One region of the Alteromonas sp. ABH4_452 genome, then DNA from elsewhere that is predicted to be linked to it. Evidence: predicted binding sites of a transcription regulator. Region 1 holds the regulator's gene; the other holds the start of a gene.
The links. Region 1 encodes LexA, which represses DNA repair genes until DNA is damaged. Its sites were predicted from a motif close to TACTGTATNNNNATACAGTA; they were not measured.

Region 1 (4,218 bases):
TCTGTCTTATCGATACTGTTCCTCGAGAAATTGATGCCAAATATCTTGAAGTGCTGAATAGAATTGGTGCGCTTGTTAGCCAGCATATTTCTCTTTCTAAAGAGCATGAAGCACTCAAGCGTGAGCATGGGCTAATAGAAAAGTCCCCTATTGTTCTGGCTACGTGGCGAAATACTACGTCGCTCAAACTGGTTCATATCTCAAATAATAGTGAGCGCGTTTTGGGCATATCGTCCCAAGATTTACTGAGCGGTGCAGTTGAGCTTGGCGATGTTTTAACACAAGACGCTGAGGGCGACTTTACGTTTGCCATGCAGGCGCATATGGAGGGCGTGGAAACGCATACCTGTCGTCTTCAAATAGCCACGCCCACACGTACCATTTGGGTAAGTATGATCTCTACGGCGAGTTTCCGTGAAGACGGTATGTTGTCTTCAGTTCAGGCGTTCTTATTTGACACCAGCGACCAAAAATATGTGGAAGACAAGCTCAACAAAACAAACCAGCGCATGCGGCTGTTATTGGAAGCCTCTGAATTGGGCACATGGGATTGGAATTTGGCCGCTGACGTAAACCAAGTAAACAAGCGTTGGTGTGATATCGTCGGTCTGGAATATGAGTACTATGACACCAGCTCTCGCTTTTTCAGGCAGTTAATTCACCCCGCGGACTATGTAAAAGTAGAAAAGCAATTAAACGAGCACATCATTGGTAAAAGCAAGGTTTTCAATACCACGTTTCGCATGAAACATACTAACGGCGCGTGGGTTTGGGTTGAAACCTACGGAAAAACCGTAGAATTTAACAATGCGGGTAAGGCTATTCGCGTTGCTGGTATTCATCGCGACATCACGCAGAGAATGGAAAGTGAGCTTCATGAGAAAAAGAAAACCCAGCTACTTCAATTTATAAATAAAACCCGTGCCTCTTATCTCCAGAACAACGATTTAACCATGGCCTGCCAAACGGTATTACCCGAGCTTATTGATATCTCGGATAGTCAGTTCGCTTTCATTGGGCAAATGAAAGGTGAAGGCGATGCATCGAAGCTGTTTATTCATGCTATTTCTGAAATAGTCTGGGACAGCAGCAGCTTTACGCAATACAACGAGTACAAAAAGCGAAACTTGTATTTCAGTAGTTTCGATAACCTTTTCGGTACCACAATTTTAACCGGTGAGGTAACGATTAGTAATGCCTCAGGAAGTCATCCAAACTCAAAAGGGGTGCCCCAAGGGCACCCCCGCATTAGTCGATTTTTAGGGCTACCGATTAAGATCAAAGATAGAGTGGTGGGCATGATTGGTTTAGCCAATAAATTCGAGCCCTACACCTTCGATGATGCTGAGTTTTTGCAACCTCTATTAGATGCATTAGCCGGTCTTTTCTATGCGGTTGAACTGGAAGAATCACGCGCGATAGCTGAAGAGAAGTTGCGTAAGCTGGCCATGACTGACTCGCTAACTGGGCTGTACAATCGACGAGCTTTTGTTGATAAATGCCATCAGCTCTCTGCACAAAGCAATAGAGTGAGCGTAGCGGTAATCGATATAGACCACTTTAAAAAGGTTAACGATACTTATGGACATGATGCAGGAGACCAAGCTCTAATTTCAGTAGCCCACCTCATCGAAGAATATTATGTGGAGCCCGATATTGTTTCACGTCTTGGTGGAGAAGAGTTTGCGATAGTAGCAATTTCAGACAACAAAAGAGACGAAGAAAGGCGATTTAACAAACTTCGAGAGGCTGTTGAAAAAACAGAAGTTAAATACAAGAAAGACACGATATTCGTGACAATAAGTATTGGTGCTGTCTTTGCTGAGGATAGCTTGAATCTTGACTTTAGTGTGTTACTTTCCAAAGCGGATAAACTGCTATATACGGCGAAAAAGAATGGCCGAAATCGAGTTATTCTAGAGTAATAAAAACTTTAGGCTGCGCGAGGTTTCACGTATTTGACAGCCTTAAGCCCCCTAGTTTTTATATACTAGGTGCTAGCCCCATGCAGCTTGCTCCATAGTTTCAAGACTTTGCGCTTGTTATTTGCTTTTAGGTGTATATACTTACAGGAACTGTATGAACAGACAGGTCTTTTATGCGCCCACTCACAGCTCGACAAACTGAAGTTTTAGAACTTATTAAAACAACCATGCAAGAAACGGGAATGCCGCCTACGCGCGCGGAAATAGCTCGTCAACTTGGTTTTCGTTCTGCCAACGCAGCAGAAGAACATTTGAAGGCATTGGCGCGTAAGGGCGTAATTGAAATTTTGCCTGGTACCTCGCGTGGTATTAAGTTAAATATCCCCCTCGAGGATACTGCACCAGAAGAAGAAGGCTTGCCTCTAATAGGGCGCGTGGCGGCTGGTGAGCCAATTTTGGCGCAAGAGCATGTAGAATCCCACTACAAGGTCGACCCTGCTTTGTTTCAGCCTCAGGCAGACTTTTTACTTCGTGTAAACGGCATGAGCATGAAGGACATCGGTATCTTGGATGGCGATCTTCTTGCTGTGCATCGCACGACCGATGTCCACAACGGTCAGGTAGTGGTCGCGCGGGTGGATGAAGACGTTACGGTGAAGCGTTTAGAGAAACGCGGTCGTGAAGTTTTACTTCATGCTGAAAACGAAGAGTTTTCGCCAATTAAGGTAGACCTTGCCAGCGAGCCTTTTGCTATTGAAGGTATTGCCGTAGGTGTTATTAGAAACGCCGACTGGATGTAAGGTTTTAGCATCTTCAATCAAAAGCGGCGTATTAGCCGCTTTTTTTATGCCTTTTAGTACCATATTTTAGTTAATTTTCTTAGGTTAGCGTTTGTTAGTATGTCTCAAAACTACGAAATCTGGCATCACCATTGTGCGAAAGATATGTGCTATTTGGCCCGAGAATGAATTGGCTAATACACATTTATTATTTGAAAGTTTGTTTGAAAAATAGGACGAGCGATGTGTTAATTGTTGATTTTATGACCAAATGAAGCTTCATCCTCATCAACACCCCGTTCAAAATGCGCGTTTGATTTTTTAAGCGCCGCGAGCACGCCCAATACCCTCTCCAACAAAATTGTAACGTAAGCCTGCCACAAGAAATGGTTAAAAATTAGCCTCTTCATTAAATTTTTAATAGAAAAGACTAGACGACACGACATTATTGCGCAATTCTTATACAGAGATTAACAAAATAATAACAATGACTCTAAATTTGTTTTACAAGTTGAGGTGATGGGTCAATCGTTCGCAAACCATTTGGTAGGGCAGCGCGCAGAATAATCAGCGTTTTTGGTCTTGCTATTACGGAGGTGCTGAGTGAAACAACTAACGACCGTTTTTGCAAAGTGGTGTTCAATAATACCATTTTTGCTTTTCTCCCCTTTGCTTCTTGCACAAGAAGTTAGTGAAGAAGCCTCTTCGCTTAATTTGAGACGCGGTGCTACCGACATCAGTGGGCAGGTCTATGATCTGCATATGTTGATGTTCTTCATTTGTGTAGGTATCGCGGTTGTAGTTTTTGGCGTGATGTTCGCCTCAATGTATCTGCATAGAAAGTCTCGTGGCGCCAAGCCCGCTAACTTTCATGAGAACGTGAAGGTTGAAATAGCGTGGACCGTTGTACCTTTTCTTATTCTCATCTTTATGGCTGTGCCTGCGGCAAACACGCTTATTGCGATGGAGGACACGTCTGAGCCTGACATGACTGTGCTAGTAACAGGCTCACAGTGGAAGTGGCACTACAAGTACATGGACAGCGACGTAGAATTTTACTCACTGCTTGCTACTCAGCGTGAGCAAATAGAGAACAAATTTCAAAAAACCGACAATTATCTGCTTGAAGTTGACCGTCCGTTAGTTATTCCAACTGGGAAAAAAGTGCGTTTTCTTATTACCTCTGACGACGTTATCCATTCGTGGTGGGTCCCGGATTTTGCTGTGAAAAAAGATGCAAATCCAGGCTTTATTAACGAGTCTTGGGCCAAGGTCAATGAGCCTGGTATTTATCGCGGACAGTGCGCAGAACTTTGCGGAAAAGACCATGGCTATATGCCTGTTGTGGTTATCGCTAAAGAGCCAGCTGAATTTGATAAATGGATGGGCGAGCAGGAAGAAATTGTTCGTAAAGCGAAAGAAGAAGAACAGCGCCTACTTTCTATGAATATGTCTATGGATGAATTGATGAAAGAAGGCGAGCGCGTTTACAACGCCACGTGTGCAGCGTGCCA
Region 2 (4,218 bases), 120 kb from region 1:
GTTTTTTGTTTAAGGTTCTTACGCATAAGCTTTATCACGTCTTTTTCCGGCAGCCCGTATAAACGTTCAATTGCTTCAAACGGCGTACGATCTTCCCACGCCATTTCAATAACTCGTGATTCTTGTTCTTCAGTTAATGCCATGTTTTACATCTCAATATGCACGTTATAACTCAACTCAATACTGAGTTTACGCGCATTTTGTTCAGTGCCCATATGCTAAAAAGTTTAATAACAACGTTATTAATTCGCCGACAGACCCGTCAATTCATCATCTTTCTCAAACGCCAGCTTTAACAACTCGGCAGCAGCCTTGGCATCACTTAACGCGCGGTGGTGCTGTTCCATTTCGATATGGAAGTGCTTGGTTAGGTTAGCCAAAGAGTACGAGGGCAACCCAGGATAAGTGCGGCGCATTTCGCGAACTGTGCACATTTTTGGTCGCCTAAAATGCTGCTCTAGTCGCGCAAACTCTTGTTTAATGAACCCATAGTCAAAGTTCACGTTATGCGCGACAAATACGGCATCTTCAGTAAAGCGCGCCACCTGTTCTGCAACTTCAGCAAAAAGCGGCGCGTCTGCCACCATGTCATCCGAAATCCCGGTAAGACGGGTTATATTACTAGGAATTCTACGCTGCGGGTTCAATAAGGTTTGAAACCTGTCTACCTCTTTACCGCCAACAAGTTTCACCATACCTATCTCGGTAATGCGGTTATAGTTGTTGTTGCCCCCTGTGGTCTCTATATCTACCACAACATAAGGCTGTGCAGGGTCGCGTATCCATTTTACGGTTGTTACCGCAACATCAAAACCAGCTTGCTGCAAACGCTGAATGGAAACCAATTGGTTACGGCGAAGCTGATCGCCCGGCGCTTTAATTTCTTCAAAGCGAAGCGCGCCGTCAAACACCATAATGTCGGGGAAACCATCGCGCAGGCTTTCAAAATCTTTACACATCATGCGAAGTAAAGCATAGATACTGTCGAGAGAACCGTGTTCTATCAGAGCCTCTAAAGGCGTAAGCAAATGGCTTGACCACATAAACAGGCTGTTCACTTTGCCATAGTGCATTGCGGCCATTTTATGAATGTGAAAGCGCAGTTTCTCTTTGCTATCAAGGGCAAGCAGCAGTGCTTCAATACTTTGCTCAAACTTGGCGTAAAAGTTATTTTGCTTAAGCGATAATGGCCTGCGATCGAACTCAGTAACCAGCGTATCTTCTTCGTAAAGTTGCTTCCAAAAAGTAAGACCGAATAAACTTCGCCACAAACGGTTTTCTGTGCGCCAGCCTTCTACGCCTTGCCTTGCATAATGGGCCAATACGCCCCGTTCTACCTGCTGATTTTGGCTTACATCAATATCTAACGACCTGCTTGCATTTCGTAGCATATCGGTAACGGTACTGGTACGCTTTTTATGGTATTTACGGGCATAAAAATCTTCGGCAAACGCTAATAGCGTATCAGATTGAGGATTATCAATAATGCCCTCAAGAGCTTGTTTGACGTCATCTTCTTGTCCGTCTTTATAGCTCTCTCTTAGCCACTTTTCTTTCGCTTTATCGCTTTGCGCTAGTTTTAAAATGTCTAACCCTTTGGCCCTATCGAAAGCCAACACTTTAAGCCCAAGTGCGTAAAGCAGCTGATCGCGATAGAAACTGGCTGACACACCTTCTGTAGCAGGGAAATCACTATCCGCTAAGGCAAGTAACATATCATTGTTATAAAAGGCTAGCTGGCTATAGTGGTTGGCGTAAAACCAAGCTGCTTGCGCATCGCTTTTACTTTCAAAGCGTGCAGTATCGGTTACCGAATCGGAGCGGGTTCTCATTACACCGAGATCGCGCATAGAAAACTGATTCAGACGGCTTTTGGTATTACCGAAATAGATAAACAGTAAATAGCGAAGCGCATTATCAAATAAACACACTAAATAGTTGTTTAGCGAAAAGCTCTCTGGCCAGCCTCTAGCACCGATATGTTCATTAAGTAACGTCACGAGTTTAGACTTAGTGAGAGACGCTAGCCCCTGCGTACTGCCGTATTCAGCAAGAAGCGCCAACAACGCGTCTTTGGTTAGAACGCCGGCGATATCATTAAGCGATGCGTTCGAAAGGTCGCCAAACCATTCGCTGTCAATGAGCCAATCTATTTGTGTTTGCGGTTCGTTTATTTCGCCGTAGCTAAACTGGGTTCTGTCAATAACCGCATACTTGCGATTTGCAGCGCGTACCACAATACATTTTTTGTCATCGTCTAATGCGTTAAAGCGCTCGACAAAATCAGCTGCCTCATCATTCAAAAGCATGCTGTTCGCACCTTCAAAGAACTTAAGGAACTCGTGAAAATGTGTGAGGTAATAACGTGGCGGTAAATCTTTTCGCATGAGGTATCTTTGGCTATGAAAACACCAGTAGTGTATATTTATACAGCCAAGTTAATCAAATTAAATCCATATCGAATGTATTTAAAGTCTACTGGCCGGTATTAGACCAAGCCATTTATTAAATACGCACTCGCTGTTTAGACACCCACTGAAAGAACGTTGAAAGCTGCTCGTCATCTAGTAAGCGTTGTAAATTAAAATAGTGCTTGGCCAATGTCATCTCATCATAAAAGCGATGTATGCCGCTATGGCACTGCCTACAAATATAAATACCGTCCTGCAGTTCGGCTTTGCTAAAGTGCTTTTTGAAATAGGTGCGTCGGTGCATTTTTTTCGGGATAAGATGATGATAAGTAAGTCGCGTTTCTCTATTACAACACGGGCAGTTTCCTACTTTATTTGCCACACCATCACCTCTATTCATTCACCTTGCTGCTGTTTATTCGGGCTAATTATTAAGCCTTTCATTTAATAATGGCTATTGCGATTGCCTCAGCCCGGTTTTTTCATAAACAATGGGGTATTTTGCCAAAGAAAATCCACTCGTCTTAGCATTACGTAATAAACACTATTCATGATTAATAAGGCAATAAAATATGAGCTTAACCCGTTCCATGGGCTTCTCGTGCCCTTACTGTATGGCGCCTAATGACGTTGAGATAGATGAGGTTAACGATGTGGGTCAAGTCCAAGTACTCGACTGTCAGGTGTGCTGCCAACCCATAGAGTTGACCACTTATCAGCATGGTGACGACATTCAAATTGAGGCAGAACGAGAAAATGATTAAGCAGTTTACACGCAGCGATATAGATGCGCTTGCACAGCGATACCGAGCTAATCTAGTCAATAGCTTGTCTGGCTTTAAGTCGGCTACGTTAGTGGGTACCACAAACGGAAACACCAACAATTTAGCCATTGTAAGCTCTATCGTTCATGTGGGTGCTAACCCGCCACTTATAGGCATGATAATGCGCCCACATACTGTGGTACGAGATACCCTTAGCAATATTAAGCAACAAGGCTTTTACACGCTAAATCACGTGTCGACTGATTGGGTAGACAAAGCGCACCAAACGTCTGCTCGCTATGCTCCAGATGAGAGCGAATTTGAAGCAGTGGGTTTAACGCCGCAGTTTAGCGAGTCATTTAGTGCACCGTTTGTTAAAGAAAGCGAAATCAAGATGGGCTTAAAAGTGGCGCAACATTTAAAACTGCTTAACGAAACCGAAATGGTTATTGGAGAAATTCAAGAGCTTCATATGCCAGAGAGCATTATTGATGAAGACGGATACGCCGATATAGAAAAAGCAAACACTGCCTGTATTTCTGGATTAGATAGCTATCATAGCACTACGCGTGTTGCACAGTTTGCCTACGCCAAACCCGGAGTCCCCCTAGCTAAAAAATGAACTTGTAGCAGATAGAAGGGTCTGATAATTACTATCGGGTATTATTACTCTGAAGTTTATTTAATCTAGATCAAGTGAAAATAAGACATTTCATTCGATCTTTTTTCAAAAAGAGATAGTATTTAAACATTACACAAAACCTGCCTCTTTGGGCAGGTTTTTGCGTTTAAGACACTGAATAAAAAAGAATCATTATCGTTTCTATCTCTTAAGGAGAATGTTATGAAATCTGTAAACCGCCGTGACTTTTTAAAACTGTCTGGCTCTACAGTTATCGGTCTTACATTAGGTGGTGTAGCGTTACGTGCGCAAGCTCAAGAACAATTGAGCGCAGATGACCCAACTGCGAAAGCATTAAACTACACACCGTCTTCAACCGTTGAAGGTGCAAAATGTGCAAACTGCATGTACGTGCAGGGTG

Region 2: the regulator LexA is predicted to act here: its motif matches at 2,416-2,435, upstream of ACYX4N_RS02460 (exonuclease domain-containing protein).

What each region holds. Positions count from the first base shown of each region.
Region 1 is NZ_CM149973.1:443,552-447,769, forward strand. It holds gene ACYX4N_RS01925 (sensor domain-containing diguanylate cyclase) at 1-1,925, shown strand, start outside; gene lexA (transcriptional repressor LexA) at 2,099-2,725, shown strand; gene coxB (cytochrome c oxidase subunit II) at 3,308-4,218, shown strand, end outside.
Region 2 is NZ_CM149973.1:559,087-563,304, reverse strand. It holds gene ACYX4N_RS02465 (TIGR03643 family protein) at 1-143, opposite strand, end outside; gene ACYX4N_RS02460 (exonuclease domain-containing protein) at 243-2,387, opposite strand; gene ACYX4N_RS02455 (hypothetical protein) at 2,506-2,793, opposite strand; gene ACYX4N_RS02450 (zinc ribbon domain-containing protein) at 2,984-3,175, shown strand; gene ACYX4N_RS02445 (flavin reductase family protein) at 3,168-3,797, shown strand; gene ACYX4N_RS02440 (high-potential iron-sulfur protein) at 4,020-4,218, shown strand, end outside.